Regions from separate parts of the Kitasatospora sp. NPDC059408 genome, predicted to be linked through region 1. Evidence: riboswitches for the same ligand, from Rfam matches in the RefSeq annotation. Region 1 holds a riboswitch; each other region holds the start of a gene.

The links. Region 1 has a riboswitch for cobalamin ahead of metE (5-methyltetrahydropteroyltriglutamate--homocysteine S-methyltransferase). Riboswitches for the same ligand answer to the same signal wherever they lie in the genome.
Region 2: linked by a shared signal. The riboswitch ahead of ACFXDE_RS21365 (cobalamin biosynthesis protein) and the one ahead of metE (5-methyltetrahydropteroyltriglutamate--homocysteine S-methyltransferase) in region 1 are both predicted to bind cobalamin.
Region 3: linked by a shared signal. The riboswitch ahead of ACFXDE_RS34665 (HoxN/HupN/NixA family nickel/cobalt transporter) and the one ahead of metE (5-methyltetrahydropteroyltriglutamate--homocysteine S-methyltransferase) in region 1 are both predicted to bind cobalamin.
Region 4: linked by a shared signal. The riboswitch ahead of ACFXDE_RS21945 (FecCD family ABC transporter permease) and the one ahead of metE (5-methyltetrahydropteroyltriglutamate--homocysteine S-methyltransferase) in region 1 are both predicted to bind cobalamin.

What each region holds. Positions count from the first base shown of each region.
Region 1 is NZ_JBHYWI010000003.1:216,477-223,889, forward strand. It holds gene ACFXDE_RS04615 (pirin family protein) at 1-328, opposite strand, end outside; gene ACFXDE_RS04620 (carboxymuconolactone decarboxylase family protein) at 514-927, shown strand; gene ACFXDE_RS04625 (putative Ig domain-containing protein) at 1,370-3,370, shown strand; cobalamin riboswitch at 3,555-3,792, shown strand; gene metE (5-methyltetrahydropteroyltriglutamate--homocysteine S-methyltransferase) at 3,944-6,259, shown strand; gene ACFXDE_RS04635 (3-hydroxybutyryl-CoA dehydrogenase) at 6,349-7,173, opposite strand; partial or broken gene ACFXDE_RS04640 (short-chain fatty acyl-CoA regulator family protein) at 7,173-7,413, shown strand, end outside.
Region 2 is NZ_JBHYWI010000030.1:66,493-73,905, forward strand. It holds gene ACFXDE_RS21345 (cobyrinate a,c-diamide synthase) at 1-799, opposite strand, end outside; gene cobO (cob(I)yrinic acid a,c-diamide adenosyltransferase) at 804-1,409, opposite strand; gene ACFXDE_RS21355 (putative cobaltochelatase) at 1,415-3,505, opposite strand; gene ACFXDE_RS21360 (cobyric acid synthase) at 3,502-5,022, opposite strand; gene ACFXDE_RS21365 (cobalamin biosynthesis protein) at 5,019-5,981, opposite strand; cobalamin riboswitch at 6,083-6,227, opposite strand; gene ACFXDE_RS21370 (helix-turn-helix domain-containing protein) at 6,479-7,174, shown strand; gene ACFXDE_RS21375 (alpha/beta hydrolase family protein) at 7,394-7,413, shown strand, end outside.
Region 3 is NZ_JBHYWI010000075.1:19,695-27,107, forward strand. It holds gene ACFXDE_RS34625 (M24 family metallopeptidase) at 1-211, opposite strand, end outside; gene rpmF (50S ribosomal protein L32) at 304-477, opposite strand; gene rpsR (30S ribosomal protein S18) at 487-720, opposite strand; partial or broken gene ACFXDE_RS34640 (hypothetical protein) at 726-1,378, opposite strand; gene rpsN (30S ribosomal protein S14) at 1,375-1,680, opposite strand; gene rpmB (50S ribosomal protein L28) at 1,680-1,916, opposite strand; gene rpmG (50S ribosomal protein L33) at 2,051-2,215, shown strand; gene ACFXDE_RS34660 (type B 50S ribosomal protein L31) at 2,283-2,534, shown strand; gene ACFXDE_RS34665 (HoxN/HupN/NixA family nickel/cobalt transporter) at 2,631-3,740, opposite strand; cobalamin riboswitch at 3,773-3,965, opposite strand; gene ACFXDE_RS34670 (ArsR/SmtB family transcription factor) at 4,048-4,431, shown strand; gene ACFXDE_RS34675 (hypothetical protein) at 4,485-6,158, shown strand; gene ACFXDE_RS34680 (AAA family ATPase) at 6,182-7,413, opposite strand, start outside.
Region 4 is NZ_JBHYWI010000032.1:20,880-28,292, forward strand. It holds gene ACFXDE_RS21920 (amino acid ABC transporter permease) at 1-165, shown strand, start outside; gene ACFXDE_RS21925 (amino acid ABC transporter ATP-binding protein) at 204-956, shown strand; gene ACFXDE_RS21930 (CGNR zinc finger domain-containing protein) at 1,081-1,680, shown strand; gene sodX (nickel-type superoxide dismutase maturation protease) at 1,706-2,143, opposite strand; gene sodN (superoxide dismutase, Ni) at 2,329-2,724, shown strand; cobalamin riboswitch at 2,837-2,975, shown strand; gene ACFXDE_RS21945 (FecCD family ABC transporter permease) at 3,071-4,129, shown strand; gene ACFXDE_RS21950 (ABC transporter ATP-binding protein) at 4,129-4,893, shown strand; gene ACFXDE_RS21955 (ABC transporter substrate-binding protein) at 4,932-5,927, shown strand; gene ACFXDE_RS21960 (nuclear transport factor 2 family protein) at 6,006-6,389, shown strand; gene ACFXDE_RS21965 (GNAT family N-acetyltransferase) at 6,400-6,876, shown strand; gene ACFXDE_RS21970 (anti-sigma regulatory factor) at 7,062-7,413, shown strand, end outside.

The DNA.
Region 1 (7,413 bases):
GCTCGCCCGGGCGCACGTAGGCGTGGACGCCGAGGCTGTCCCGGTGCTCGATCTCGCCGCTGAACAGCCAGCTGACCGTCTGGAGGCCGGTGTGGGGGTGCGGGGCGACGTCCATCCCGCCGGTGTCGGAGACGTCGTCGGGGCCGTAGTGGTCGACGAAGCACCAGGCGCCGATGAGCGTGCGGGAGCGCTGGGGCAGGGTCCGGCGCACCGTCATCGCCCGCGGCCCGCCCAGCGGCACGTCCCGGGCGGGCAGGATCTCCACCCGGGGGCGGGTCTCCCCGGTTCCGGCGTGCGGCTCGGCAGGATTGGTGCCGGTGGTGGTCACGGTGTGCTCGCTTCCTAAGAAGTTCTACTTTCAACTATCTTCGACTATCATGCCATGGCGCAGTGCCGCCCGACAGTGAAAACGTCCAGGGAGTTCCCGTGAGCGATGTGACTACGACCGTGACCGCCGCCCCCGCACGCCGCCGGGTGTTCGTCGACAAGGAGAGCCCCGCGGCCTTCCGTGCCATGCGCGCCACGGCCGACGCGGCGGGCGAGGCCGCCGCGAGGGCCGGGCTGGACCGGCGGCTGGTGGAACTGGTCAACCTGCGCGTGTCCCAGATCAACGGCTGCGCCTACTGCCTCAACGTGCACACCGCGGCGGCCCTGCAGGTCGGCGAGACCACGCAGCGCCTGGGCACCCTCCCGGCCTGGCGCGACACCCAGCTCTTCAGCCCGCAGGAGCGTGCCGCACTCGCCCTCGCCGAGGCGACCACCACCCCGGCGGACGCGGCGCTCCAGGAGGAGGCCTACACCGCAGCGCGCGAGGCGCTGACGGACGAGCAGATCTCCGCGGTGATCTGGGTGGCCATCGCCATCAACGCCTTCAACCGGGTGTCGATCCTGAGCAAGCACCCGGTGCGCCCGGTGGCGGTGCGCTGACGGTGCGGCGGGGGCCTGGCGCGGCTCCCGCAACCCGCGCGGACCTCGGGCGATCCGTGTGCGTGGCAAACCCCAGGCCGGCCCGGCGGGTTGGCGGGTGGCCGCCAGTGGCGGCATGACGCCTGGTCAAGACCAGGTCATGGCGGTCAAAGCCTCGGTCATGGCATGGACACCCGCCTTGTCCACCGGTCCGGGCTTCGCTACCTTTCAGGCGCCGGAGCCATGACGGCTCCCGCAACTCACCCCCTGGCATGTCCTGGACATCCTCAGCTCGGAACGGCCTCCGTCACCCCGTCGGGCCGACGCCCCACGGCCGTACCGAACTTCCGGGCAGCCGTTTGCACGTGCGCGTTTCCCCTCATCCCGGGCCTGCACGCGACCCCGCCGCCTCACATCGGCGTGTCCGCACGCCCGGGGCCGACCCCCATCCGGGAGGGCTCCGTTGCACAAGCTCATCCACACCGCCCTGCGGCACGGCGGACTCCGCGCCACCACCGCGACGCTCGCCGTCGGTGCCGTGGTGGCCGCCGGCCTCGCCGTCGCGGCGCCGGCCGGCGCCACGGCCGCCACCTCCGGCGCGAACGTCAGGCACTCCTGCGCCCAGCCGGCCCAGCGTCACCAGAAGTCCTGCGACGCCCTGGTGCGCACCGACGTGGTGCAGCCGCACGCGTTCTCCCTCAGCGCGGTCTCGCCCGACGTGAACCCGTCCGGCCTCGGGCCGACCGACCTGCAGAGCGCCTACGGCCTGTCGACCAACGGCGGCGCCGGGCAGACCGTCGCCATCGTCGACGCCAACGACGACCCCAACGCCGAGTCCGACCTGGCGACCTACCGCGCGCAGTACGGGCTGCCTGCGTGCACCACCGCCAACGGCTGCTTCAAGAAGATCGACCAGAACGGCGGCACCAACTACCCGGCCGGCGACACCGGTTGGGCGGGCGAGATCTCCCTCGACGTCGACATGGTCTCCGCCGCCGCCCCGAACGCCCACATCCTGCTGGTCGAGGCGAGCTCGGCGAACATGGCCGACCTCGGTGCCGCCGTCAACCAGGCCGTCGCCCAGGGCGCGAAGTTCGTGTCCAACAGCTACGGCGGCCCCGAGGACTCCACCGACACCTCCTCGGACAGCCAGTACTTCAACCACCCCGGCGTCGCCATCACCGTGTCCTCGGGCGACTCCGGCTACGGCACCGAGTACCCGGCGGCCTCCCAGTACGTCACCGCCGTCGGCGGCACCTCGCTGACCCGCGACTCCAGCGCGCGGGGCTGGCACGAGACCGTCTGGGGCTCCAGCTCGGGCGGCAACGGCGCCGGCTCCGGCTGCTCGGCCTACGACCCCAAGCCGAGCTGGCAGAGCGACAGCGGCTGCTCCAACCGGACCGTCGCCGACGTGTCCGCGGTCGCCGACCCGGCCACCGGCGTCGCCGTCTACCAGACCTACGGCGGCAGCGGCTGGGCCGTCTACGGCGGCACCAGCGCCTCGTCGCCGATCATCGCCGCCGTCTACGCCGACGCCGGCACCCCGGGCGCGAGCGACTACCCGTCCCAGTACCCGTACCAGCACACGGGTGCGCTCAACGACGTGACCAGCGGCGCCAACGGCACCTGCTCCCCGTCCTACCTGTGCACCGCGGGCCCCGGCTACGACGGCCCGACCGGCCTCGGCACGCCGAACGGCCCGACCGCCTTCCGGGCCGGCAGCAGCACGGGCAACACCGTGACGGTCACCAACCCGGGCAGCCAGAGCACCACCACGGGCAGCGCCGCCTCCCTGCAGATCCGCGCGACGGACTCCGCCTCCGGCCAGAGCCTGACGTACAGCGCGAGCGGCCTGCCGACCGGGCTGTCCATCGACGCCTCCAGCGGCCTGATCAGCGGCACGGCGTCGACGGCGGGCACGTACAACGTGACGGTGACGGCGAAGGACGCCACCAACGCCTCCGGTTCGACGAGCTTCACCTGGGCCGTGTCCGCCCCGGGCGGCGGTTGCACCGGTGCGGGCCAGCTGCTCGGCAACCCGGGCTTCGAGACGGGTAGCGCCTCGCCCTGGACCGCGACCGCCGGCGTGATCGACAACTCCGCGAGCGAGGCCGCCCGCTCCGGCTCCTGGAAGGCGTGGCTCGACGGCTACGGCAGCAGCCACACCGACACCCTGAGCCAGACCGTCACGATCCCGGCCGGCTGCAAGGCGTCGCTCGGCTTCTGGCTGCACATCGACACCGCCGAGACCGGCACCACGGCCTACGACAAGCTCACCGTCCAGGCCAACTCCACCACCCTGGCCACCTTCTCCAACGTCAACGCGGCCAACGGCTACACCCTGCACACCTACGACCTCTCCTCCTTCGCCGGGCAGAGCGTCACCATCAAGTTCACCGGCACCGAGGACGCCTCGCTCCAGACCAGCTTCGTGATCGACGACACGGCCCTCAACGCCTCCTGACCGACCGAGCACCACAGGTACGACAGGTACGACCGATAGGACAGATAGGACCGGTGGGGCCGCGGCCGACTGCGGCCCCACCGGCACGTCCGCGGTGGCGCCGAATCCCGACGTCGTCTCCTGACGTCGTCTCAGCATCCGGACGAATGGCCGAATCCCCGACGAAGCGACCGCGGATAGGCCGTAGGCTGGCCGTGCAGCTGGTTCGCCCCGTCCGCCAGGCGGGGCGTCGCAAGAGGGAACCCGGTGACGCCATTCAACTGGCCAGTCCGGGACTGCCCCGCAGCGGTGAGTGGGAACGACCGCCGTCATACGCACTGGGCCCGGGCCGGGTCTGGGAAGCGACGGCCAGTAGGTGACCGCCCTTCAAGGGCCGGCCGTGCCCGCGAGTCCGAAGACCTGCCCGCTGCCCGCGTGCGACCGTTCGCGCGCGGCCATCCGGTGACCTCGAGGGCGGGTCGGCGACCACACCAGGCGGAGCTGCCCGCGCAGCGGTTCGCCCGGTGCGTCATCCCTTCGCGTCCTCGTCCCGTCGCCGGGTGCTTGAGAGACAGACTCGCGAAGGAGAGTCCCTTGACCACGAAGTCCGCAGCCGCGGCGACCCTCGCCACCGCGTACGGCTACCCCCGCCAGGGCCGGGGCCGGGAGCTCAAGAAGGCGATCGAGGGGTACTGGAAGGGCGCCGTCACCGCCGAGACGCTGCTCGCCACCGCCGCCGACCTGCGCCGGGGAAACTGGCAGCAGCTCGCCGACTCCGGCATCGAGGAGATCCCGACCGGGGACTTCTCGCTCTACGACCACGTGCTGGACACCACCGTCGCGGTCGGCGCCATCCCGTCCCGCCACCGCGACGCCGTCGATGCCGACCCGCTGGACGGGTACTTCGCCATGGCGCGCGGCACCCAGGACGTCGCTCCGCTGGAGATGACCAAGTGGTTCGACACCAACTACCACTACCTGGTACCCGAGTTGGGACCGGGCACGGCCTTCGCCGCCAATCCGGCCAAGGCGGTCGGCGAGCTGCGGGAGGCCCTCGCGCTCGGTCACGCCGCCCGCCCGGTGCTGGTCGGGCCGGTCACCTACCTGCTGCTGGCCAAGCCCGCCCCCGGCGTCGACGACGACTTCCGGCCGATCACCCTCCTCGACCGGCTGCTGCCCGTCTACGCGGAGCTGCTCGCCGCTCTGAAGGCCGCCGGCGCCGAGTGGGTGCAGCTGGACGAGCCCGCGCTCGTCCAGGACCGCACCCCCGCCGAGCTCAACGCCGCCACCCGCGCCTACCGCGAGCTGGGTGCGCTGGCCGACCGTCCGAAGCTGCTGGTCGCGAGCTACTTCGACCGTCTGGGCGAGGCGCTCCCGGTCCTCGCCAAGGCCCCGGTCGAGGGCCTGGCGCTGGACTTCACGGGACCTGCCGCCGCCAACCTGGACGACCTCGCCGCCGCCGGCGGGCTGCCGGGCAAGCGGCTGGTGGCCGGCGTGATCGACGGGCGCAACATCTGGATCAACGACCTGGAGCAGTCGCTCGCCACCCTGGCCACCCTGCTCGGGCTCGCCGACCGGATCGACGTCGCGCCGTCCTGCTCCCTCCTGCACGTGCCGATCGACGCCTCCGCCGAACGCGACGTCGACCCGCAGATCCTGCGCTGGCTCGCCTTCGCCAAGCAGAAGGCCGCGGAGGCGGCGCTGCTGGCCCGCGGCCTGCGCGAGGGCACCGCGGCGATCACCGCCGATCTCGCCGCCAACCGCGCCGACCTCGCCTCCCGGGCCGGCTCGCCGATCACCCGGGACCCGGCCGTCCGCGCCCGCTCCGCCGCCGTCACCCTCGACGACACCCGCCGCGCCCAGGCCTACCCGCAGCGCGCCGAGGCCCAGCGCGCCCGCCTCGGCCTGCCCCTGCTGCCGACCACCACCATCGGCTCCTTCCCGCAGACCACCGAACTGCGCCTCGCGCGCGCCGACCTGAGCGCGGGACGGATCGACGCCGCCGCCTACCGGGAGCGCATGGAGGCGGAGGTCCGCGAGGTCATCGCCTACCAGGAGAAGGCGGGCCTCGACGTCCTCGTCCACGGCGAGCCCGAGCGCAACGACATGGTCCAGTACTTCGCCGAGCAGCTCACCGGCTACCTCGCCACCCGGCACGGCTGGGTGCAGTCCTACGGCACCCGCTACGTCCGCCCGCCGGTCCTGGCCGGGGACATCTCCCGCCCGCACCCGATGACCGTCGGCTGGTTCCGCTACGCGCAAGGCCTGACGGACCGCCCGGTCAAGGGCATGCTGACCGGCCCGGTCACCATGCTCGCCTGGTCCTTCGTGCGCGACGACCAGCCGCTCGCCGAGACCGCCCGCCAGGTCGCCCTCGCCCTGCGCGACGAGGTCACCGACCTGGAGGCCGCCGGTGCGGCCGTCGTCCAGGTCGACGAGCCGGCCCTGCGCGAGACCCTCCCGCTGCGGGCCGCCGGCCGTCCGGCCTACCTGGACTGGGCGACGGAGTCCTTCCGCGTCGCCACTTCCGGGGTCCGCGCCGACACCCAGATCCACACCCACATGTGCTACGCCGAGTTCGGTGCGATCATGACGGCGATCGACGAGCTCGACGCGGACGTCATCTCCCTGGAGGCGACGCGCTCGCACATGGAGGTGGCCGGGGAACTGGCCGGGGCGGGCTACCCGCGCGAGGTCGGTCCGGGGGTGTGGGACATCCACTCCCCGCGCGTGCCGAGCACCGAGGAGGCCGTGGCGCTGCTGCGCGCGGGCCTCGCGGCGATCCCGGCCGAGCGCCTGTGGGTCAACCCCGACTGCGGCCTGAAGACCCGCGGCTGGGCGGAGACCCGCGCCTCCCTCGACAGCCTGGTCGCTGCCGCCCGCCACCTGCGCGAGGAACTGGCGGGCTGATCCGACCCCCTTCCCCGGGGACAGCACAAGGCCCCGCCGGTGTCCGGCCCTCCGCGACAGAGGCCTGGACACCGGCGGGGCCCGCTCGGTCACACCCCGCGGTGCGGGTGGAACCCCTGCCCGGTCTTTCGGCCGAGCAGGCCCGCCTCGACCATGCGGGAGAGCAGGGGCGGGGGTGCGAAGAGCGGCTCCTTGTACTCGTCGTACATCGACCGAGCGATCGCCTCGACGGTGTCGAGGCCGATGAGGTCGGCGAGTCGGAGCGGACCCATCGGGTGGGCGCAGCCGTGGACCATGCCGGCGTCGATGTCCTCGGGGGTGGCGTGGCCGGCTTCGGCCATCCGGATCGCGGACAGCAGGTAGGGCACGAGCAGGGCGTTGACGACGAAGCCGGCGCGGTCGCGGGAGTGGACGACGTGTTTGCCGAGGACGTCGCGCGCGAAGGCCTCGGCGCGGGCCAGGACGGGTGGGGAGGTGTGCAGGGAGGAGACGAGCTCGACGAGGGGCATCACCGGGGCCGGGTTGAAGAAGTGCAGCCCGAGGACGTGCGAGGCGCGGCCGGTGGTGTTGCCGAGGCGGGTGGCCGGGATGGACGAGGTGTTGGTGGCGAGGACCGCGTCGTCGTCGGCGAGGACCTTGTCGAGCGCGGTGAGCACGTCCGTCTTGACGCGTTCGTCCTCGATGACGGCCTCGACGACGAGCTGGCGGTCGGCGAGCGCTTCGAGGTCGTCGGCGAACAGCAGGTGGGCCCAGGTGTCCTCGCGGTCGGTCGGGCTGATCCGGCCGCGGTCGACGGCGCGGTGCAGGGAGCGGTCGATGCGGCCGCGGGCGGCCCGGAGGGCGGCCGGGTCCCTCTCGCAGACGATGGTGTCCAGGCCGGCGCGGGCGAAGACCTCGGCGATGCCGGAGCCCATCTGCCGAGTCCGCCCGCTACGACATCGAGCACCTCGCCGACCACTTCGGCGTCGGCTACGAGACGGTCTGCCACCGCCTCAGCACCCTGCAGCGCTCCGGCCTGCGCGGGGTGCCGTTCTCGTTCGTGCGGGTCGACCGCGCCGGGAACGTCTCCAGCGCCAGTCCGCCACGGCCTTCCACTTCTCCCGCACCGGCGGCACCTGCCCGCTGTGGAACGTCTACGACGCCTTCGCCTCCCC
Region 2 (7,413 bases), on a different contig from region 1:
CGTAGGAGAAGGAGAACGCGGCGCCGCCCGCCACGGCGATCCGGGGCCGGCCGGCGACCGGCGCGACCTCGGCCGCAGGGTCCCACGGCTCGGCGTCCAGGGCCGGTGCGGTCCGGGCCAGCGCCAGCACCGCGTCCAGGTCCACCGAGGCGGCGACGAGGTCGCCCATGTCCGCGACGGCCTGCAGGGCCTCCGCCGACCGCTCCACGGCCGGGATCAGCCCGAGGTGGCGCGAGGGCGTCGCGACGGCCGTGGAGCGGCGCAGCGCGCCCAGCACGGGCACGCCGGAGCCCTCCTCCAGGGCCTCGCGCAGCAGGTGCTCGTGGCGGTCGGAGGCGACGCGGTTGAGGATCACCCCGGCGAGCCGCACCTCCGGGTCCCAGGAGGCGAAGCCGTGCACCAGCGCGGCCACCGAACGGGACTGCGAGCTGCCGTCCACCACGAGCACCACCGGCGCGCGCAGCAGCTTGGCGACGTGCGCGGTGGACGCCAGCTCCCCGCGCCCCGACGCCCCGTCGAACAGCCCCATGACGCCCTCGACGACGGCGACGTCGGCCCCGGCCGAGCCGTGCAGGAACAGCGGCGCGATCCGCTCCGGCCCGCACAGGAAGGCGTCCAGGTTGCGGCCCGGTCGCCCGGCGGCCAGCGCGTGGTAGCCGGGGTCGATGTAGTCCGGGCCGACCTTGTGCGGGGAGACCGCGAGCCCGCGGGCGGCGAGCGCGGCGATCAGGCCGGTGGCGACGGTGGTCTTGCCCGCGCCCGAGGAGGGCGCGGCGACGACGAGGCGGGGGATGCTCAAGGAATCACCATTCGATGCCGCGCTGGCCCTTGCGGCCGGCGTCCATGGGGTGCTTGACCTTGGTCATCTCGGTGACGAGGTCGGCGAAGCCGGTGAGCGCCTCGGGGGCGTACCGGCCGGTGATGACGACGTGCTGGCTGCCCGGCCGGTCCTTGAGCACGGACACGACCTCCTCCGGGTCGACCCAGCCCCAGTGCATCGGGTAGGTGAACTCGTCGAGCACGTAGAAGCGGTAGGTCTCGGCCGCGAGGTCGCGCTTGACCTGCTCCCAGCCCTCCTTGGCGGCGGCCTCGCTGTCCATCTCCATCTCGCTGGAGCGCTGGATCCACGACCAGCCGGAGCCCATCTTGTGCCAGTCGACGGTGCCGCCCTCGCCGGAGGCACCGAGGACGCGCAGCGCGTTCTCCTCGCCGACCTTCCACTTGGCGGACTTCACGAACTGGAACACCCCGACGGACCAGCCCTGGTTCCAGGCCCGCAGCGCCATGCCGAACGCGGCCGTGGACTTGCCCTTGCCGGGGCCGGTGTGCACGGCGGTGATCGGCTGCGTGCGGCGCTGGCGGGTCGTCAGGCCGTCGTCGGGAACGCTCTCGGGAACACCCTTGGGCATGCTGCTCAGGCCGCCTTTCGCATGGTGGTTGCACGGTTGTCGCGACTGTCGCGGACGAGCGAGGCGACGCCCTCGGCGCGCAGTTCGTCCAGGGTGACGGCGGTGCCGCCGAGGTGTCCGGCGAGGGTGCGGGCGAGGCCGAGCCGGACGGGGCCGGACTCGCAGTCCAGGACGACGCTCGCGACGCCCTGGGCGGCGAACAGCCCGGCGGCGCGCCGGGACTGCGCGAGCGCGTCGCGGCCGCCGGTGGCCCGTCCGTCGGTGACGACGACGACCAGCGGGCGGCGGGCCGGGTCGCGCAGCCGCTCGATCCGCAGCACCTCGTGGGCGCGCAGCAGGCCGGCGGCCAGCGGGGTCCGGCCGCCGGTGGGCAGCGACTCCAGCCGGGCCGCGCCGACCTCGACGGACGAGGTGGGCGGGAGCGCCAGCTCGGCGCCCGCGCCGCGGAAGGTGATCATGCCGATCTTGTCGCGCCGCTGGTAGGCGTCCATCAGCAGCGACAGCACGGCGCCCTTGACGGCGGTCATCCGCTGCCGGGCGGCCATCGAGCCGGAGGCGTCGACGACGAACAGCACCAGGTTGGACTCGCGGCCCTTGCGCACCTGCTCGCGGAAGTCGTCCTTGCGCAGCACGAGCGCGGCGCCGGAGCGCCCGCGCGCCACCTGGTGCGGCGCGGCCGCCTGGAGGGTGGCGGTCAGGTGCAGGCGGCTGAGGGCGCCCTGGGGGCGTCGCGCGCGGACGGTGTACCCGCTGTCGGTCTCGGCGGGGGAGCGGCGGCCCTGCGCGCCGTGGCCGGTGCCGCGCACGGCGAACAGCCGGGTGCGGTACGGGTCGCCGGCCGCGACCGGCGCCGACTCCCGCGCGGGGGCGGGGTGCTGGGCCGGGACGGGCTGCTGCTCGGGGAGGTCCGGGGCGGCGGCGTCGGAGGCGGCGGCCTCCGGGGCCTGCGGACCGCTCTCGGGCTCGGGCGCGCCGCCGCCGTCCGGGCCGGGGCCGCCGTCGTCGCCGGGGCCGGGGCCGTCCGGGTCGTCGCCGTCACCGTCACCGTCGGTCCCGGGGGAGTCCTCCGGGGAGTCCTCGGGCTGCGCGTGCTCCTCCAGCGTCCGGTCCAGCTGCTCCTCGTCCAGTCCGGGCGCGTCGAACGGGTTGCGGCGGCGCCGGTGCGGCAGCGCGAGCTGGGCGGCCTTGCGGACGTCCTCCTCCAGCACCTCCGCGCGCCCGTCCCACGCGGCCAGCGCGACGGCCGTCCGCGCCATGACGATGTCGGCGCGCAGCCCGTCCACCTCGAACGCGGCGCACACGGCGGTGATCTGCCGGAGCGCCACGTCGGTGAGCTCGACCTTGGGCAGCAACTCCCGTGCGGCGGTGATCCGTTCGGCGAGCGCCCGCTCCTCGCCGGCGAACCGCGCCGCGAAGCCGGCCGGGTCCGCGTCGTAGGCGAGCCGCCGCCGGACGACCTCGGCGCGCTCGGCCGGGTCGCGCGTCGCGGCGATCTCCACGGTCAGGCCGAAGCGGTCGAGCAGCTGCGGCCGCAGCTCGCCCTCCTCCGGGTTCATCGTGCCGACCAGCAGGAACCGGGCCGCGTGCCGCACCGAGACGCCCTCGCGCTCGACGTAGGAGCGGCCCATCGCGGCGGCGTCCAGCAGCAGGTCGACGACGTGGTCCTGGAGCAGGTTCACCTCGTCGATGTAGAGCACCCCGCGGTGCGCCTTGGCGAGCAGTCCGGGCTCGTACGCCTTGACGCCCTCGGCGAGCGCGCGCTCCAGGTCGAGCGAGCCGACGATCCGGTCCTCGGCCACGCCGACCGGCAACTCGACCAGCTGGGAAGGCCGTTCGCTGCTCCCCGAGGAGGCGTGCGGTCCGTCCGGGCACTGCGGGTCGGGCGCGGCCGGGTCGCAGGAGAAGCGGCAGTCGTCGACGGTGGCGATGGACGGCAGCAGGCCGGCCAGCGCGCGGACCATCGTCGACTTGGCGGTGCCCTTCTCGCCGCGCACCAGCACGCCGCCCACGGCAGGGGAGACCGCGTTCAGCAGCAGTCCGAGCCGCAGGTCGGTCATCCCGACGACCGCGGTGAACGGGTAGCGGACGTCACTCATGCGTTGCCAGCCTCCTCAGGCGCACCGGGCGGCAGGAACGGCAGCGTTCCGGCCGCCGGCACCCCGCCCTCGATCAGCTTCCACAGCGCGTCGGTGTCCGCGTGCTCCTCGATCAGGTCCCCCAGACGGTCCAGCCGGGCCTCGCGCGCCTCGGCGAACGAGGTGTCCGGCGCCGGGACGAACGCGCGGCCCGCCAACGCGGCCACCTCGCGCAGGAACTCCCGGCGGAACCCGTCGTTCTCCAGCGCGCCGTGCCAGGTCGTGCCCCACACCGAGCCCACCCGGCACCCGTCCAGGAAGGGCTCCCCGCCGTCCACGGCGACCACCCCGTGGTGGATCTCGTAGCCCTCGACGCGGTGCCCGTAGGCCTCGCCGACCGGCCGGGCGAGCACCTTCTCCACGCCGAACCGCACGCGCGTCGGCAGCAGGCCGAGCGCGTCGACGGCACCGGCCTTGGACTCGACGTCGTCGACGATCGAGCCCGCCAGCATCTGGTAGCCGCCGCACACCCCGAGGACCGGCAGCCCGGCCGCCGCCCGCGCCCGCAGCGCCGGCTCCAGCCCGCGCTCGCGCAGCCAGGCGAGGTCGGCCACGGTGGCCCGGGTGCCGGGCAGCACGACGAGGTCGGCGTCGGCGAGCTCCTCCGGCCGGGTCGCCCAGCGGACGAGCACGCCGGGCTCCTGCGCCAGCGCGTCCAGGTCGGTGAAGTTCGACAGCCGGGGGAAGCGCACCACGGCCACCCGCAGCACGTCCGCCCCGAGCGGCCCGCGCCCGTCGACCCGGTCCACTACCGTCGACAGGTCCAGCGAGTCCTCGGCGTCCAGCCACAGCCCCGGCAGCATCGGCAGGGTGCCGAGCACCGGACGGCCGGTCAGGCCGTGCAGCATCTCCAGACCGGGCGCCAGCAGCCGGGCGTCCCCGCGGAACTTGTTGACGAACCAGCCGGCCACGTGCCGCTGGTCCTCCTCGGACAGCAGCGCCAGCGTCCCGTACATCGCCGCGAACACGCCGCCCCGGTCGATGTCGCCGACCACCACGACGGGCAGCCGGGCGGCCGTCGCCAGGCCCATGTTGGCGATGTCCCGGTCGCGCAGGTTGATCTCGGCGGGCGAGCCCGCGCCCTCGCACACCACCACGTCGTAGCGGCGGCGCAGGTCCGCCAGGCACTCCAGGGCGCGCTCCAGCAGGACGGGCTTGCGCTCGCGGTAGTCCAGCGCGCCCACCTCGGCGACCGGCCTGCCGAGCAGCACCACCTGGCTGCGGCCGTCCGCGCCGGGCTTGAGCAACACCGGGTTCATCGCCGCCTCCGGCTCCACCCGGGCGGCCTGGGCCTGCATCGCCTGGGCCCGGCCGATCTCGGCGCCGTCGGCCGTCACGAACGAGTTCAGCGACATGTTCTGCGCCTTGAACGGCGCCACCCGGACGCCCCGGCGGGCCAGCCACCGGCAGATGCCCGCCGTGACGACGCTCTTGCCCGCGTCCGAGGTCGTCCCCGCGACCAGCAGCGCGTTGGTCATGCCCTTCCCCTCCTCAGCAGCGATCGCAGCAGGACGTGCCCCGCGACCGTCGTACCCAGCGCCAGCGCGCCCACCCGCCGCGACAGCGCGCAGGCCCGCTCGATGTCGTCCACCGTCACCGGCCGCAGCTCCGCGCCCAGCACCGGCCGGTGCTCGACGCGCTCGCCGTACCGCAGCGTGCCGCCCAGCCGCACGCCCACGGCGCCCGCGAACGCCGACTCGGCCTGCCCCGCGTTCGGGCTCGGATGCGCCGAACCGTCCCGCCGCCACACCCGCCAGGCCGTCCGCGGCTGCGGCGCGGCGGCCACCGTCAGCAGCGCCGTCAGCCGGGCGCCAGGCCAGCCCGCCACGTCGTCCAGCCGGGCCGAGGCCCAGCCGAACCGGGCGTGGCGCGGCGAGCGGTGACCCACCATCGCGTCCAGCGTGTTGACGGCGCGGAAGGCCAGCAGACCGGGCGTGCCGGCGAGGGCGCCCCAGGCCAGCGCGTTCACGACGGCGTCCGCGGTGTTCTCGGCCACCGACTCCACGACGGCGCGGGCGATCTGCTGCCCGTCCAGCGCGCTCGGGTCGCGCCCGCACAGGTGCGGCAGCCGCTCCCGGGCGGCGGGCAGGTCGCCCGCGGCCAGCGCCCGGCCGATCGTGCGCGCCTCCCAGGTCAGCGAGGTGCCGCCGAGCACCGTCCAGGTCGCGGCGGCGGCCAGCGCGGCCCGCCCCAGCGGCCGGCGGCCGGCCGTCCGCTCCAGCGCCACCGCGCCCGCCGCGACGGCGCCCACGCAGAGCGCCGTGTACACGGCCCCGGTGGCCCGGTCGTCGCGCCACATCCGGCGCTCCAGACGGGTCGCCGCACCGCCGAAGACGGCCACCGGGTGGCCGCGGCGCGGATCGGCGTAGCGGGCGTCCGCCAGGTAGCCCGCGACGGCGCCGACCGCGAAGGCGGCGGCGCGGGTCAGCGGGCGCACGACGGAGGGGGACAGGGGAGGGCTCGGCGGGTCGGGGCAGCCTGCATCGCGTGCGAGTCCTCACTCAGGGTCCGCGCCCTGGATCGACGTACCGGGGGCGAGAGTCTCCTGGCTTCCGGGTCGAACGCACCCCCGGAGCCTTCCGGCAGTACGTCAGCGAAGACTGACGGTCCGCCGTGGCGTCGTTCCGGCCGTGCTCCCCGGTGACAGTGGCGGGACCGCGCCGGACTCGCACCGGCTTCCTCTGCATGCCTCCGTTTGGCCCTGGGATCCCATCACGCGGCCGAACCGGGAGTCAACCGAGGTCACGGAGGGGTTGGTCACACGAGGGAGGCCCGGCGCGCGCCCCCGAACGCCCCCGTCACTACCTCCGAGTACTGCCGCCGCAGGGGCATGACATCCTGTGTGATCCTCCAGCGGTCCGCGCGCGCCCTCCCCGGCGCTTCGTGCGTTCGGCGGCTGGGGGCCCGTTCGTACCGGCCCTAGCGTTCGTTCACATGCGACGAAGACAGCCTCCGCCCGCCCTGCCCCCGGTGCCGTTCTCGCCCGCCGCGGCCCGCGCCCACCGCGCCGGGCTCGGCCTGACCCCCGAACAGGTCGCCGGCGGCATGGCCGCGCACGGCGTCCGGCTGCTGCCCACGCACGTCATCGCCTGGGAGAGCGGCGAGCTGCGCCCCACCGAGGAGGAGTTCATCGCCCTCGCCCGCGCCCTGTGGTGCCCGCCCGCGCAGCTCATGGGCACCCGCCCGGCCCGCCTGCGCGACCACCGCGTGGCCCGCGAACTGAGCCAGGACACCGCCGCCCGTCGCATCGGCGTCGCCCTGCGCGTCTACCAGGAGGCCGAACTCACCGGGACGTGGGACGGCGACGAGGAGCGGACGCACGCGCTCGCCCAGGTGCTCGGACTGCGGCTCACCGAACTCGTCGAGGTGACCGGCCGCGGCGCCGAGCTCGACCAGCGGCTGCGCAGGTGCGTGGACGGCCGCTGGCAGCCCCACCTGCGGGCGGTCGCGCGGCTCGTGCCGGTCCACGAGGACGACCTCGCGACCGTCCTGACGGCCCTGCACCAGGAGCACCAGGTGTCCTCCCCGCACTGGGGCGCCGCGACGCCCACCCTGCCCCCGCGCGACCGGCCCCTGGCCCCGCGCTTCTGGGAACTCCTCGGCCGCCTCCACACGGAGATCCCGGTCTGACCCGTCCCGGCCGCCCCGTCCCCGGCTCCCACCCCCACCCCCACCCCGTCCCCGGCTCCGGTTCGGCCTCCCGCCTCCCCGCCCTCCGCAGGAGCCGCCACCCCCACCCCGTCCCCCGTCCAGCCCATCCCACTGGCCCCCGCCCCCACCCGCCAGTGAACTTGTCCCCAGCAGACTCACAGAGCGGGGAGCGATATGCGTTGGGGAACCGCAGCCGCCGTGGCGGCAGCCGCCGTCGG
Region 3 (7,413 bases), on a different contig from region 1:
CGATCAGGTGCTCCCCGGTGTCGTCCGGCGGCAGGTCGTCCGGCAGCGTCAGCAGCACCCGTTCCCTGGTGAGCAGCAGGGTCGCGCCGCAGGGGGCGCAGCCGGTCAGGTACCGCACGTTGGCCGGCCGGGTGATCAGCGCCGCATCGGCCCCGGCCGCACTGCAGTGCTCCCGCAGCCGCTCCCGCCGACCCGCGTACGCATCAGACATGCGTCGAGCCTACGAAGCCCGCCCCCGATCCGCCCGCCGAGAACCCCCGACGGGGGCGCGACCTTTACCTACCCGCGCCCCCGGCGGCGCCGTCACCCCCCTTCCGGATCGATGAGCCCCCTCCGGTAGGCGGGCACGAGGTGCTGCGGGACGAGCAGTTCCCGCCCGTTCACCGTGATCGGGACGAGTTTCGGCGCGCTCGCCTTCCACTGGGCCCGGCGGTGCCGCGTGTTGCTGCGGGACGTCTTGCGCTTGGGTACGGCCATCAGGGTCTCCTATCGGGTGGTGTACGGGAGCAGGGCCATCTCGCGGGCGTTCTTGATCGCCCGGGCCATCGCCCGCTGCTGCCGGACGGTCAGCCGGCTGACCCTGCGGCTGCGGATCTTGCCGCGGTCGGAGACGAACTTCCGCAGGAGATCGGTGTCCTTGTAGTCGATGTACTCGATACCGGCTGTGACCAGCGGGTTGGGCTTGGGCCTCGGCGGGTTGAGTCGTTTACGCACAGTGATGATCCTCAGGCGACGGGGTCGAGCAGGTCGTGGAAGGCGTCGGGCAGCGCCTTCCAGCCGGATTCGCCGGCGGCGAGTTCGGCGTCGGTGAGCAGGCAGGAGTCGAGGAGGTGGGTGATCCCGTCCGTGTCCAGGCCCTCGGCCGTGAAGCTGAGCTGCTGCACGCGGTCACCGTGGGCCGGGTGCCAGTCGAGGGCGGCGGCGGCCCGGCGCGCGGGCGGGTAGAGGTCCCAGGCCGCGTCGGGCAGCGCGGAGAGCCACGGCCCGCACTCCTCCACCGCGAGGTTCGCCCCGGCCGCGTCCCACGCGAGCTCCCTCCTTGCCTGCCAGCGGGCAGGAGGGGCCCATGGTCGGGCCGGTTGGCCAGCCAGAAGCGGCCGCGGCTGCGCTGGGCCGCCGGGACGAGGGGCAGCAGGTCCTACCGCAGGGCGCAGCACGGGCAGTCGTTGAGCAGCGGTACGTCGGCCGGGTCGAACTCGCCGCCCGCGTCGCGCAGTCGGCGGTGGACGACGCCCCGGGAGGCGTCCCGCAGGTCGTGGTGGAGGACCACGGCGTCGACCGCGCCGCGCGCCAACTCCTCGACGGCACTGCGGCGGTGGTCGGCGTGCAGCCCGGCGACGACCACGACGGGCAGCCTGGTCCCGTCCGCGCCGCTCACCAGCCGGCCTTGCGGACGCCGGGCAGGTGGCCCGCGTGGGCGAGGGTGCGCAGATTGATCCGGGAGAGGCCGAAGGCGCCGACGTAACCGCGCGGGCGGCCGTCGACGGCGTCGCGGTTGCGGATCCGGGTGGCGCTGGCGTCGCGCGGCTGGCGGGCGAGTTCGGCCTGGGCGGCGGCGCGCTCGGCGGGGGCGGTGCCGGGCTGGGCGATGATCCGCTTGAGCTCGGCGCGGCGCCCCGCGTAGCGGGCGACGGTCTCGCGCCGCCGTTCGTTCTTGGCGATCTTGCTCTGCTTCGCCATCAGACCTTCTCCCCCCGGGCCCGGATCCGGGCGACGGCGGCCTCGACCCCGATCGCGTCGATCGTGCGGATCCCCTTGGCGCTGAGCGTGAGCCGGACGTACCGGCCCTCGCCCGGCAGCCAGTAGCGCTTGCGCTGGATGTTGGGGTCGAAGCGCCGCGGGGTGCGGCGGTGCGAGTGCGAGATCGCGTTGCCGAAGCCCGGCCGGCGGCCGGTGAGCTGGCAGTGGGCGGACATGGGGGCTCCCAAAACGGTCCGGGAATGGGCGGGACGGAGGTCACGTTACACCAGATGAAAATGACATCCATTTCGGTGTACGGTTCCAACCCGGCCCCGAAGCGCCGCACCACCCGACCCCTCCGGAGGACCTCATGGCCCGCAGCGAACTGCGCCCCGTCATCAAGCTCCGCTCCACCGCCGGCACCGGCTACACGTACGTGACCCGCAAGAACCGCCGGAACGACCCGGACCGGATGGTGCTGCGCAAGTACGACCCGGTCGCGCGCGAGCACGTCGACTTCCGCGAAGAGCGCTGACCGAAGAGCGCCGGAACGAAGAACGTCGAACGAAGAGCGCTGATCCCCCGCCGAGGAGGCACCCCCCATGAAGCCCGGAATCCACCCCGCCTACCGGCCCGTCGTCTTCCGCGACAAGGTCGGCGGCCTCTCCTTCCTCACCCGCTCGACGGTCACCAGCGACCGCACGGTCGAGTGGGAGGACGGCAACACCTACCCCGTCATCGACGTCGAGATCTCCTCGGCGAGCCACCCCTTCTACACCGGCCAGTCCCGCGTGCTCGACACCGCGGGCCGCGTCGAGCGTTTCCGCCAGCGCTACGGCGACCGGCACAGCTGACCCGGCGCAGCCGGCCCGGAACGCGCGCGACGGCGCCTCCCCACCGTGGGGAGGCGCCGTCGCGGCAGGCGTGCGGCAGGCGTGCGGCAGGCGTGCTCAGGAGCGTTCGGCGCCCCAGCGCTTCTCGACCCCGGCCAGCTTCCAGTACGCGATCGCCGCGGCCCAGACGACGACGAACAGCCCGGCGATCGCGTAGCCGACGTTGTCGAGCGAGATGTCCGCGATCCAGCCGGTGACCGGATCGGTCAGGTCCAGCTTCTCGTGCAGCACGCCGACCAGCTCGATCGTGCCGATGATGAACGCCACCGCGATCGACAGACCGGTGATCGTCAGGTTGTAGTACACCTTGCGCACCGGGTTGGAGAACGCCCACTGGTACGCGAAGTTCATGAACGTCCCGTCCAGCGTGTCGAACAGGCTCATCCCCGCCGCGAACAGCAGCGGCAGGCAGACGATCGCGTACCAGGGCAGCCCGGCGGCCGCGCCCGAACCGGCCATCACCATCAGGGTCACCTCGGTCGCGGTGTCGAAGCCGAGGCCGAGCACCATGCCCACCGGGAACATCTGGCCGGGCCGGGTGATCGAGCGGGTCGCCCGGTTCAGCACCCGGGCCATGAAGCCGCGCGAGTTCAGGTGCTGCTCCAGCTCGGCCTCGTCGTACTGCCCGGCGCGCATCGCCCGGAACACCTTCAGGATGCCGAGCAGCGCCGCCAGGTTGAGCGCGCCGATCAGGTAGAGGAACGCGCCGGAGGCCGTCGTGCCGACCATGCCGAGCCACTGGTGGGTGGTCGACTCGTCGTCCATCAGCGTGTTCGCCAGCTGCGCGCCGCCCGCGACCAGGGCGGCCATGACGACCACCATCGACGAGTGCCCGAGGGCGAACCAGAAGCCCACCGAGACCGGCCGCTTGCCGTCGGCCATCAGCTTGCGGGTGGTGTTGTCGATCACCGCGATGTGGTCGGCGTCGAACGCGTGCCGCATGCCGAGCGTGTACGCCGTGATGCCGAGGCCCACCCCGAAGACCTGGGTGCCGACGGCGTAGTTGTGCGGCGCCACCAGGAAGACGAGGGTCCCGAACGCCACGACGTGCATGGCCAGGATCACCCCCATCAGCCCGGCGGTGCGGACGGTGTCCTCTCTCCTCCACCGGAAGGTGGGCAGCACGGCGGGCGCGGCCTCGGGGGCGGCGGTTTCGGGCAGGGTCATCTTCGGATCACGCTCCAGCACCTCGTGGAAAGACGTTCGTGAGATGCCGTGGCCGGTCTCCTGGCTGACGGGGCTCCCGTACCCGCCTTCCCAGGCGCGCGAAGCGCCCAGTGGCGTCTGGGTACGGGCGGACTCCCCCGATCACAGTGGCGAGGGCCGCTCCGGAATGGGACCCCTGAGGGTCCGTCACCGGTCTTCCCGAGCACCACGGCGGGGAACACCGTAGGGGTCCCGGGCCGACCCTTGCAAGGCTGCGCACCTACGCAGGTGTCCAGGATCACAGGTCGTGAGCTGCCAGAATGTCCGCATGCATCTCGTACCGGCCGACCGCGCGGGCCACCGCACCATCGACGGACACCGGGTCTGCGAGGCCATCGCCGCGATCGGCGACGCCGCGCACGTCCGCTCGTGGTCCGAGCGGTTCTCCCTGCTCGCCGACCCCGGGCGGCTCGCGATCCTGCTCGCCCTGCACCGCGCCGGACCGCTCGCCGTCACCGACCTCGCCGTCGCCACCGGCATGCGCGACCCGGCCGTCTCGCAGGCCCTGCGGCTGCTGCGGACGGCCGGCGTGGTCACCGGGGACAAGGACGGACGCGTCGTGCGCTACCGGCTCGTCGACGAGAGCATGCGCCCCCTCCTCGACGAGTGCGCCGCGGCCGACCACGAGGAGCCCGCCGCCGCGGCGGGCTGACCTCCCGGGCCTGAATCACCGCGGGGAGCCGACCCGATGAGTACGATCATGGCGTGCCGACCCACCCCCACGCCTGGCCCGCCGACCGCTGGAACACCCGGCCGGTCAGGGCGCGCGTGCTGGCGGTCGCCCGCACCCTCACCTCCGCCACCCGGGTCCTCGACGTCCTCACCCTCCTGAACCGCGACGGCATCGAGCGCTACGCCACCGTCAACCCCGGCTCCGCCTTCGCCGACGGCCTCGACGACTACCTGCGCGGCCTGCCCGGCATCACCCTGCTGGACTGGGAGGAGGCCGTCCGGCACCGCTTCGACCTGGCCGTCGCCTGCGCCGTCCACTCCTCGATGCACCGCCTCGACGCCCGGCTCGTCGTCCTCCCGCACGGCGCCGGCTACAACCGCCTGGTGACCGAGTCCACCGGCGACACCGTCAGCGCAGCCGGCCTCTCCCGCAACGAACTTACCCACCACGGCCGGGTCTTCGTCGACGTCCTCGGCCTCTCCCACCCGGAACAGCTCGACCGGCTGCGGGTCTCCTGCCCCGAGGCGCTGGACGTCGCCCAGGTCGTCGGCGACCCGTGCTTCGACCGCATGCTCCGCAGCCTGCGCCTGCGCGACTCCTACCGGGCCGCCCTCGGCGCCGTCGACGGCCGGCGGCTCGTCGTCGTCAACTCCACCTGGAGCGAGCACTCGTTATTCGGCCGCCGCCCCGACCTGCCCCGGCGCCTCGTCCGCCGGCTCCCCGCCGACGAGTACGCGGTCGCCGTCGTCCTCCACCCCAACATCTGGAACCGGCACGACCCCGAGGCCCTGCTCGACGACGCCCGGCGGATGGGCCTGCGCCTCGTCCCGCCCCACCAGGGCTGGCAGGCCGCCCTCGTCGCCGCCGACTGCCTGATCGGCGACCACGGCTCGGTGTCCGTCTACGGCGCCGCCCTGGAACGCCCCACCCTGCTCGTCGCCACCGGCGCCGCCGAACTCGACCCGCACTCCCCCAGCCACGCCTTCGGCCAGGCCGCCCCCGCGCTCGACCCGGACGGCGACCTCGCCGCCCAGCTCGAACAGGCCCTGCAGAAGCAGGACCCGGCCGCCCTGCGCCCGATCACCGACCGCTCCCTCGCCCGCCGCGGCCGCTCCGCCGAGGTGCTGCGCCCACTGCTCTACTCCTTCCTGGACGGACTGGACGAACCGGACGACGAACCGCTCCTGCCGCCCTACCCCAAGCCGGTCCCCCGCCCCGGCACCCCCGAAGGCCCGACGGCCTACGACGTCGAGGCCGCGAGCGAGGGCACCGAGGTCAGCCTGCGGCGCTACCCCTTCGACCCCGGCGACCACACTCCGCGCGGCTTCCACGCCCTCACCGACGAACACCCGGGCGACGCCCTGCGCTACACCGCCGAGGTCCTCGCCCGGACCGAGACGCGCGCCGAACTCCCCGCCGGACGCTGGCTCGCCGACACCGCCGCCGCGCTCCCCGGCCTCGCCGTCGCGGTGGCCGCCCTCGGCCCGGCCCGCCACCTCGTCCGGCTGCGCACCGGCCTGCTGCTGGAAGCCTGCGCCGAACGGACCTGGGGCAGCGCCGAACCCCGCCTCGACCCGCTGCTCCTCGGCTCCGCCGTGGCGCACTGGCTCACCACCGGCGGCGACCCGGCCGGCCTCCCCGAGCACGGACTCACCATCCGCACCGGCGAACACCGCACCCGGGTCGCGTTCACCACCGGGCCGTAAGAGGACGTCCTGGTGCCACGGCACTAGCGTGCCTGCAGTTCCTGCAGCCGCTCCCGGCTGCGCGCCGCGAGCGCCGCGTCCCCCTGCTCCTCCGCGAGCTCGACGAGCAGCGTGTGCGCCTGCGCCTCTTTGGCGTACTGGCTCAGCCCGGCCGCCCGCCGCGCGCACTCGGCGGCGTCCGCGACCGCGAGGTCCAGCCGCCCCAGCGCGTGCTGGGCGCGGGCGCGCACCAGCGGGAGCTTCATCAGCATGTCGGTGTCCTCGGTGTCGACGGCCCTCGCGCGGGCCTCGTCGAGGACGGCCAGCGCCTCCTCCGCCCGGCCGTCCGCGATCAGCGCCTGCGCGACGTTGTAGCTCTGCACGATCTCGCCGTGGTCGTCGCCCTGGTTCTCCTCCAGGGCCAGCGTGAACCGCTCCACCGCCCGCGCCGTCCGCCCGTCGGCCAGGCACAGCAGCCCGTCCGTCTCGTACAGCACGCCCGCGAGCCGCCGGTCGGTCACCAGCGGCACCTGCTCCGCGGCGAGCGCCAACTGCTCGGCCGCGAGCGGGAACTCCCGCCGCTCGTAGTAGGCGCGGGCGAGCTGGTTGCGCATCCGGACGACGGCGTCGGGCTGGTTGTCCCACTGCGCCGACTCGACGCCGAGCCGGTGGGTGGCGATCAGGTCCTCGTAGTGCTTGCGGCCGTGGTACAGCGGCCACAGCGACTCGCAGAGCCGCCACACCTCGCCGTGCCACCCCTGCCCGGCCGCCGCCTCCACCACCGCGCGCAGGTCGGCCCGTTCGGCCTGGAACCACTCCAGGGCCGCCGCGTACGAGCCGAAGCCCGGCAGGTCGTCGCCGCTCGGCTCCTGCACCCGCAGCCGCGACCCCATCGCCCGGTCCGCCACCGACGCCCGGCCCCTGAAGTAGGCGACGACCCGGGCCAGGAGCTCGGCCCGGCCGGGCAGTTCGCGCGCACGGGCGTGGGCGTGCGTCCGGACGACGTCGTGCGCCTGGAAGCGCTCCTCCGGGCCGTCGTCGACCACGACGTCCAGCAGGTGCGCGCCGCACAGCTCGTCCAGGGCCTCGTCCGCGTCCTCGACGCCCGTCGCCCCGGCCAGTTCGGCCGACACGAAGGGGCCGGGATGCACGCCGATCAGGTGGTAGAGCGCCCGGGCGGGCGCCGAGAGCCGCTCGTAGACCGGGTCGTAGGTCCGGCGGAGGTTCCCCTCGTCGTTGTTCAGAATGGCCAACTTGCTGTCCCAGTCCGCTAGTT
Region 4 (7,413 bases), on a different contig from region 1:
CTCACCGTGGGCCAGTACTACGTCGAGCGGCACTACGCCCGCGGCGCCAACCGTGCGCTCCCGCCGACCCCGCTGCAGCGGCTGCGGCGGCTGTTCGCCGGCAAGCCCGTCCCGCGGGCCGAGAACGACGTGGTCCCGGGCATCGAGGGAGGCGGTCACGTATGACCGATCTGACCAAGCCCACCGACTCCCGGCCCGTGCCGATGGTCGAGGCGCAGGGCGTGCGCAAGTCCTACGGCCTCGTGGAGGTGCTCAAGGGCATCGACCTGGAGGTCCGCAAGGGCGAGGTGTTCGTCCTCGTCGGCCCCTCCGGGTCCGGCAAGTCGACCTTCCTGCGGTGCATCAACCACCTGGAGAAGATCAACGGCGGCTTCCTCTCGGTCGACGGCGAACTGGTCGGCTACCGGATGAAGGGCGACCGGCTCCACGAGCTGAAGGAGAGCGAGGTCGCGCAGAAGCGCCGGGACATCGGCATGGTGTTCCAGCACTTCAACCTGTTCCCGCACATGACCGCGCTCGAGAACGTCATGGAGGCGCCGGTCCAGGTCAAGGGCGAGTCCAAGGCCGAGGCGCGCGAGCGCGGCATGGCCCTGCTGGAGCGGGTCGGCCTGTCCGACAAGGCGAAGAGCTACCCGTCGCAGCTGTCCGGCGGCCAGCAGCAGCGCGTCGCGATCGCCCGCGCGCTGGCCATGAAGCCCAAGCTGATGCTCTTCGACGAGCCCACCTCGGCGCTCGACCCGGAGCTCGTCGGCGAGGTGCTGGACGTCATGCGCGGCCTCGCCGAGGAGGGGATGACGATGATCGTCGTCACCCACGAGATGGGCTTCGCCCGCGAGGTCGGCGACGCGCTGGTGTTCATGGACGGCGGCGTGGTCGTCGAGTCCGGCAACCCCCGCGACGTCCTCACCAACCCGCAGCACGAGCGCACCCGGTCCTTCCTCTCGAAGGTCCTCTGAGCGTGCGCTGAGCGAGCAACCCTTGGCGCCCGGCAGGCCGATCCTGCCGGGCGCCGCCGTTTTCCCGATCCGGGTAATAGGCTGGACGCAATCAGCCCGTTACCGAACCACTGGAAGGACCGCCGTGGAGCTCGCCTCCTACGCCGATCTCGCCGTTCGGCTGGTGAACACCGAGGAACCCGAGCGCGGCACCGACACGCTGACCTCGGTGGACGCCGTGCGCGCCCTGTTCTCCGAGTCCTCTCGCGCCGCCGCCCTGGCCGACGAGTCCGACCTGCCCCGCCTGCGGGCGGTGCGGACCAGGCTGCGCGGGGTCTTCGAGGCCGCCGCCGAGGGCGACGAGGTACGTGGCGTCGACCTGCTGAACAGCCTGCTCATGGAGTACCCCGTCAGCCCGCTGGTCTCCGGCCACGACTACCTCGACGACGCCGGCCGGCCGCGCTGGCACCTGCACCTCGCCGACAACTCGCCCACCGCCACCGCGCACTTCAGCGCCGTCGCGTGCATGGGCCTGGCCGTCCACCTCACCGAGCTCGGCGCCGACCGGCTCGGGATCTGCCAGGCCGCGCCGTGCCGCAACGCCTACCTCGACACCTCCACCAACCGCTCCCGGCGCTACTGCTCGGACCGCTGCGCCACGCGCGCCAACGTCGCGGCCTACCGGGCCCGCAAGCGCCAGGAGGCCCAGGACGCGGCGCTCGGACCGCAGCAGCTGCAGGCCTAGGCGCGCATCCGCCAGTGCCGTGGCACTAGAGCTCGGCGTCCACCCAGACGCCGAGGCGGCGGGCCAGCCCCGGGACCCGGACCAGCCCGGGGGTCAGCAGCAGTCGCTCCAGCCGGCGACCGGGCGCCAGCCAGGCCGGGCGCGGGCGCAGCCGCAGCAGCACCCGGCCGAGCACGAGTTCGTCCGGAACGGCGCCGTAGCTGCGGCTGTCGCTGTCGACCGGCCGGTTGTCGGAGAGCAGCCACCAGCCCTTCGCCCGGCGCTCGGCCGCCCGCTTGACCACCAGCAGGTCCTGCTGGAACGGGTGCCGGAAGAGCACGACCGCGCCCGGGCGGATCCGCGCGCCGTACCGGACCAGCAGCTGGTCGCCCTCGCGCAGGGTCGGGACCATCGACGGTCCCGCCACGTCGACCAGCCCGAACGGCACCGTGCCCGCCCGTGCGCCGTCCCCCGGTTGCGTCATCCGCGCCACCACTCCTCCTCCCGGCCGCCGCGTCCCAGTGTGCCGTACGGACCGTCACCTGTCCGATGTCCGGATTACCCCGGTTCCGGATCGGCCTTTTGCCCTAGGCCCACCGCCCGATCGCGAAACCGGGAGGCCGGAAGGGTAGTCTCGGGCGCGGGAAGACGATCTAAGGAAGGACTCCCATGTTCTCTCGTCTGTTTGCACCGCGCGCCACCGCCCACGCCCACTGCGACCTGCCCTGCGGTGTGTACGACCCGGCGCAGGCCCGGATCGAGGCCGAGTCGGTCAAGGCCACCCAGGAGAAGTACCAGGCCAACGAGGACCCGCACTTCCGCGCCCGCGCCATCATCATCAAGGAGCAGCGCGCCGAGGCCGTCAAGCACCACATCTCGGTGCTGTGGAGCGACTACTTCAAGGCCCCGCACTTCGAGAAGTACCCGCAGCTGCACCAGCTGATCAACGACACCCTGAAGGCCGCCTCGGCCACCAAGGCGTCCACGGACCCGGCCACCGGCCAGGCCCTGCTGGACCTGATCGCCGAGGTCGACAAGATCTTCTGGGAGACCAAGCAGGCCTGAGCCTGACGCGTCGCCACGTCGAGAGCCCCCGCCCGGACCACCGGGCGGGGGCTTTCGCGCGTCCGGGCCGTGCGTTCACGTCCGTTCATCTCCGTACACATACCTGTAAGGACCGCATTGCCGTATTGGCTGTTATGCTGCCAAGGCGTCCGAGGGAGAAGTCCGGTGTGAATCCGGCGCTGACCCGCAACGGTGAGCACGCCCCCGGGGCCGTGCCAGCCCGATCGCCCCCGGCCGCTGAACTCCCGACAACTCGCCGAGGACTGCGAGGGGATGGCGCCCGGGCCCGCACCCGGCCGGCGTCGGCCCCGGCACACCCACGGCCCGAGGCAAGGCGCCCGAACAGATCGTGAGAAGGCCACCGGACTCCCGCCGCATACCCGCCGTGCCCCTCGCCGCCGGCCTGGCCGCCGCCCTGCTGCTCTCCCTCGTGTGCGGCGTGGCCCTCGGCTCCGCAGGACTCGGCTGGACGCGCGTCCTGCGGCTGCTCGGCGCCGGACTGACGGGCGGTCGGCTGGAGGCCGAGGAGGCCGCCGCGTACGCGATCGTCTGGGAGATCCGGCTGCCGCGCACCGTCCTGGCCGCCGTGGTCGGCGCCGGGCTCGCCGCCACCGGGGTCGCCGTGCAGGCCCTCGTGCGCAACGCCCTCGCCGACCCGTTCGTCCTCGGCGTCTCCTCCGGCGCCGCCGTCGGCGCCAACGCCGTCCTGCTGCTCGGCGCCTTCGCCTCGCTCGGCGTGTGGGCGATCTCCGCTTCCGCGTTCGGCTCCGCGCTGATCGCCATGGTGCTGGTGTACCTGGCCGCGCGCACCGCCTTCGGACTCACCCCACTGCGCCTCGTGCTCACCGGCACCGCCCTCTCGTACGGCTTCTCCGCGCTGACGGCGCTCATGGTCTTCGCCGCCGCCCGCGGCGAGGCCGCCCGCGACGCCATGATGTGGCTGCTCGGCAGCCTCGGCGGCGCGACCTGGGGCTCGGTGCCGATCGCCGCCGCCACCGTGCTGGCCGGACTCGCCCACCTCGCTTGCGCCGCGGGGCGGCTGGACGCGCTGGCCATGGGCGACGAGACCGCCGCCTCGCTCGGCGTCGACCCCGACCGGCTGCGCCGCGAGCTGTTCGTGGTGACCGCCGCCGTCACCGGCACGGTCGTCGCCGTCAGCGGGGCGATCGGCTTCGTCGGGCTGATGGTCCCGCACCTCGCGCGGATGCTGGTCGGCGCCGGGCACCGCCGGGTGCTGCTGGTCGCGCCGCTCGCCGGGGCGCTGCTGCTGGTCTGGGTGGACATCGTCTCGCGCACCCTGCTCGCCCCGGCCGAACTGCCCGTCGGGGTGGTCACCGCGGTGCTCGGGGTGCCCTGTTTCCTGCTGCTGATGCGCCGTCGCGGCCACGCTCTCGGAGGCCGCTGATGGACCTCGCCCTCGACTCCGTCTCGGTGGAGCTGGCCGGCACCCGGCTCGTCCACGACATCGCCCTGAAGGCCTCCGCCGGACAGGTGGTGGGGCTCGTCGGGCCCAACGGCAGCGGGAAGTCGACGCTGCTGCGCTGCGTCTACCGGGCCCTGCGGCCCGCCGCCGGGGCCGTCCTGGTGGGCGGCGACGACCTGCACGCGCTCGCCCCGCGCGAGGCCGCCCGGCGGGTGGCCGCGCTGCCGCAGGAGCACTCCGCCGAGTTCGACTTCACGGTGGCCGAGGTGGTCGCCATGGGCCGGCTGCCGCACCGGCCGGGCTTCGGCGGACCCTCGGACGGCGACCTCGGGCGCTGCGCGGAGGCGCTGCGCCGGGTCGGCGCCGGGCACCTCGCCGAGCGCGGCTTCCTGGGCCTGTCGGGCGGCGAGAAGCAGCGCGTGCTGATCGCCCGCGCGCTCGTCCAGGAGCCGCGCCTGCTGGTGCTGGACGAGCCCACCAACCACCTCGACATCGGGCACCGGCTGGAGGTCCTGGCGCTCGTCCGCGCGGCCGGGCCGACGGTGCTCACCGCGCTGCACGACCTCAACCTGGCGGCCGGGCACTGCGACCTGCTGTACGTCCTGCGGGCCGGGCGGATCGTCGCCTCCGGGCCGCCCGCCGAGGTGCTCGAACCCGGCGTGCTGGCCGAGGTGTTCGGCGTCCGGGCCACCCCCGTGCGGCACCCGGGGACCGGGGCCGTCCACCTGCTCTTCGACCGGCTCTGACCGGCCGTCACCCCTTTCATCGACCCCGAGGAACCCCCTTGCGCACCAAGGCCGTTGCCGCCACCGTCCTGCTCGCCCTGGGACTCACCGCCTGCGGCGCCGAGATCGCCCCGGGCGGCGGGGCCGCCGACGCGTCCGCCCACTACCCGGTGACCGTCGACAACTGCGGCACGAAGCTCACCTTCCCGCGGAAGCCCGCCCGCACGGTCACCTACGACGTCGGCATCACCGAGCTGATGCTCTCCCTCGGCCTCGCCGACCGGATGGCCGGCTACGTGATGCCCGACGACAAGGGCCGGATCGACCAGGTGGCCTGGAAGGACGGCTACCAGCGGACCGCGTGGCTCTCCAAGGCGCAGATCACCAAGGAGATCGTGCTCGATGCCAAGGCCGACCTCGTCCTGGCCGGCTGGCACTACGGCTACGACGAGGGCCGCGGATTCACCCCGGAGGCGCTCAAGGCCGTCGGCGTCGGCTCGTACGTGCTCACCGAGTCCTGCCGCAGCGGCAAGGGCACCGAGCGCGGTGTGATGTCCCCGCTGGACGCGCTCCACACCGACCTGGCCAACCTCGGCGAGATCTTCGACGTCAAGGACCGGTCCGACAAGCTGATCGCCGACTTCAAGGCGCAGGTCGCCGCCGTCCCGCAGCCCGAGCGCCGGCCGTCCGTCTTCCTGTACGACAGCGGGCAGGACAAGCCGTACACCGCCGGGAAGTTCGCCGCGGCCGACGAGATCATCACGAAGGCCGGCGGGCGCAACGTGATGGGCGACGTCGCCGACTCCTGGATCACCACCGGGTGGGAGAGCGTCGTCCGGCGCGACCCCGAGGTGATCGTCATCAACAACTACGGCGACACCGGCGCGGACGCCAAGCGGGCGTTCCTGAAGTCCTTCCCGCCGCTGGCCGGGGTCTCCGCGATCAGGAACGACCGGATCTTCGTCCTGGACTACGCCGACCTCGTCGAGAGCCCGCGCAACCCGGCCGCGATCACCGCGCTCGCCGTGTACCTGCGCGGCGGGCAGGGCGGCTGACCGGCCCCGCCCCGGCCCCTCCGGCCGGGCGTACGCTCGGAGTACGAACCGACGGACCCCGACCGGAGGAGCGACATCATGACCGCCATGGCGGCGCCGACGGCCTTCGACCCCCGCGCCCTGCGCGAGGGCATCGAACGCAGCGACGCCGGGATCCTGCTCACGCTGTACGCCGAGGACGCGGAACTGCGCGTCGTCGACCACCGGACCCAGCCCAGCCACCCCCTGGTGATGCACGGGCGGGACGAGATCGGGGCCATGCTGAGCGACGTCTACGGGCGCGAGATGACCCACACGCTGGAACAGGTGGTCGTCCAGGGCGACCACGTCGCCTTCATGGAGTCCTGCCGCTACCCCGACGGCGTGCGGGTCCTGATGACCTCCATGGCCGACCTGCGGGACGGACGGATCGTCGACCAGACCTCCGTCCAGGCCTGGGACGAGACCGGTCCCGGCCAGTAGGCTCGGCCGCATGATCCGCACCGCCCTCCCCACCGACGTCCCCGTCATCCGCGCCATGATCCGCGAACTGGCGGAGTACGAGAAGGCCCCGCACGAGGCGGTGGCCACCGACGGACAGCTGCACGACGCGCTGTTCGGCCCCGCACCGGCGCTGTTCGGCCTGATCGCCGAGGACGACGCCACCGGCGAACCGGTGGGCTTCGCGGTCTGGTTCCTCAACTTCTCCACGTGGCGCGGCACCCACGGGATCTACCTGGAGGACCTGTACGTCCGCCCGGAGTCCCGCGGCGGCGGCCACGGCAAGGCGCTGCTGCTGGAGCTGGCCCGGATCGCGGTGGAGCGCGGCTACTCGCGGGTGGAGTGGTCGGTGCTCGACTGGAACGAGCCCTCGATCGACTTCTACAAGGCGCTCGGCGCGGTGGCGATGGACGAGTGGACCGTGTACCGGCTCACCGGCGACGCGCTCACCGCCGCCGGGGGCCGCTGAGAAAGCGCTGAGAATGCGCTGATCAGCTGCCCCGAACCCCTGCCACCCTGCGTCGCGATGCCTTACCATGAGTAACTCCCGCACCGGTATCGCGGCAGACCCCCCGGAGGGGGTACAAACGGGGTGCGAACAGGGGTACCACCAGAGGTACCAAGCAAGCACAGCGCGTCACCCAGGAGGCAAGGGTGTCCCAGATCGACAGCGATCTCGGAGTTCAGGACTTCGTGGAGGTCCGGCTGCCCGCGGCGGGGGCCTACCTCTCCGTGTTGCGCACCGCGACGGCCGGGCTGGCCGCCCGGCTCGACTTCACGCTGGACGAGATCGAGGACCTGCGGATCGCGGTGGACGAGGCCTGCGCCATCCTGCTCCAGCAGGCGGTGCCCGGTTCCGTCCTCTCCTGCGAGTTCCGCCTGGTCGGCGACTCGCTCAAGGTGACCGTCGCCGCACCGACCACCGACGGCAAGGCACCCGAGCGGGACACCTTCGCCTGGACGGTCCTCTCCGCCCTGGCCGGCGAGGTGGACTCCTCGGTGGGCG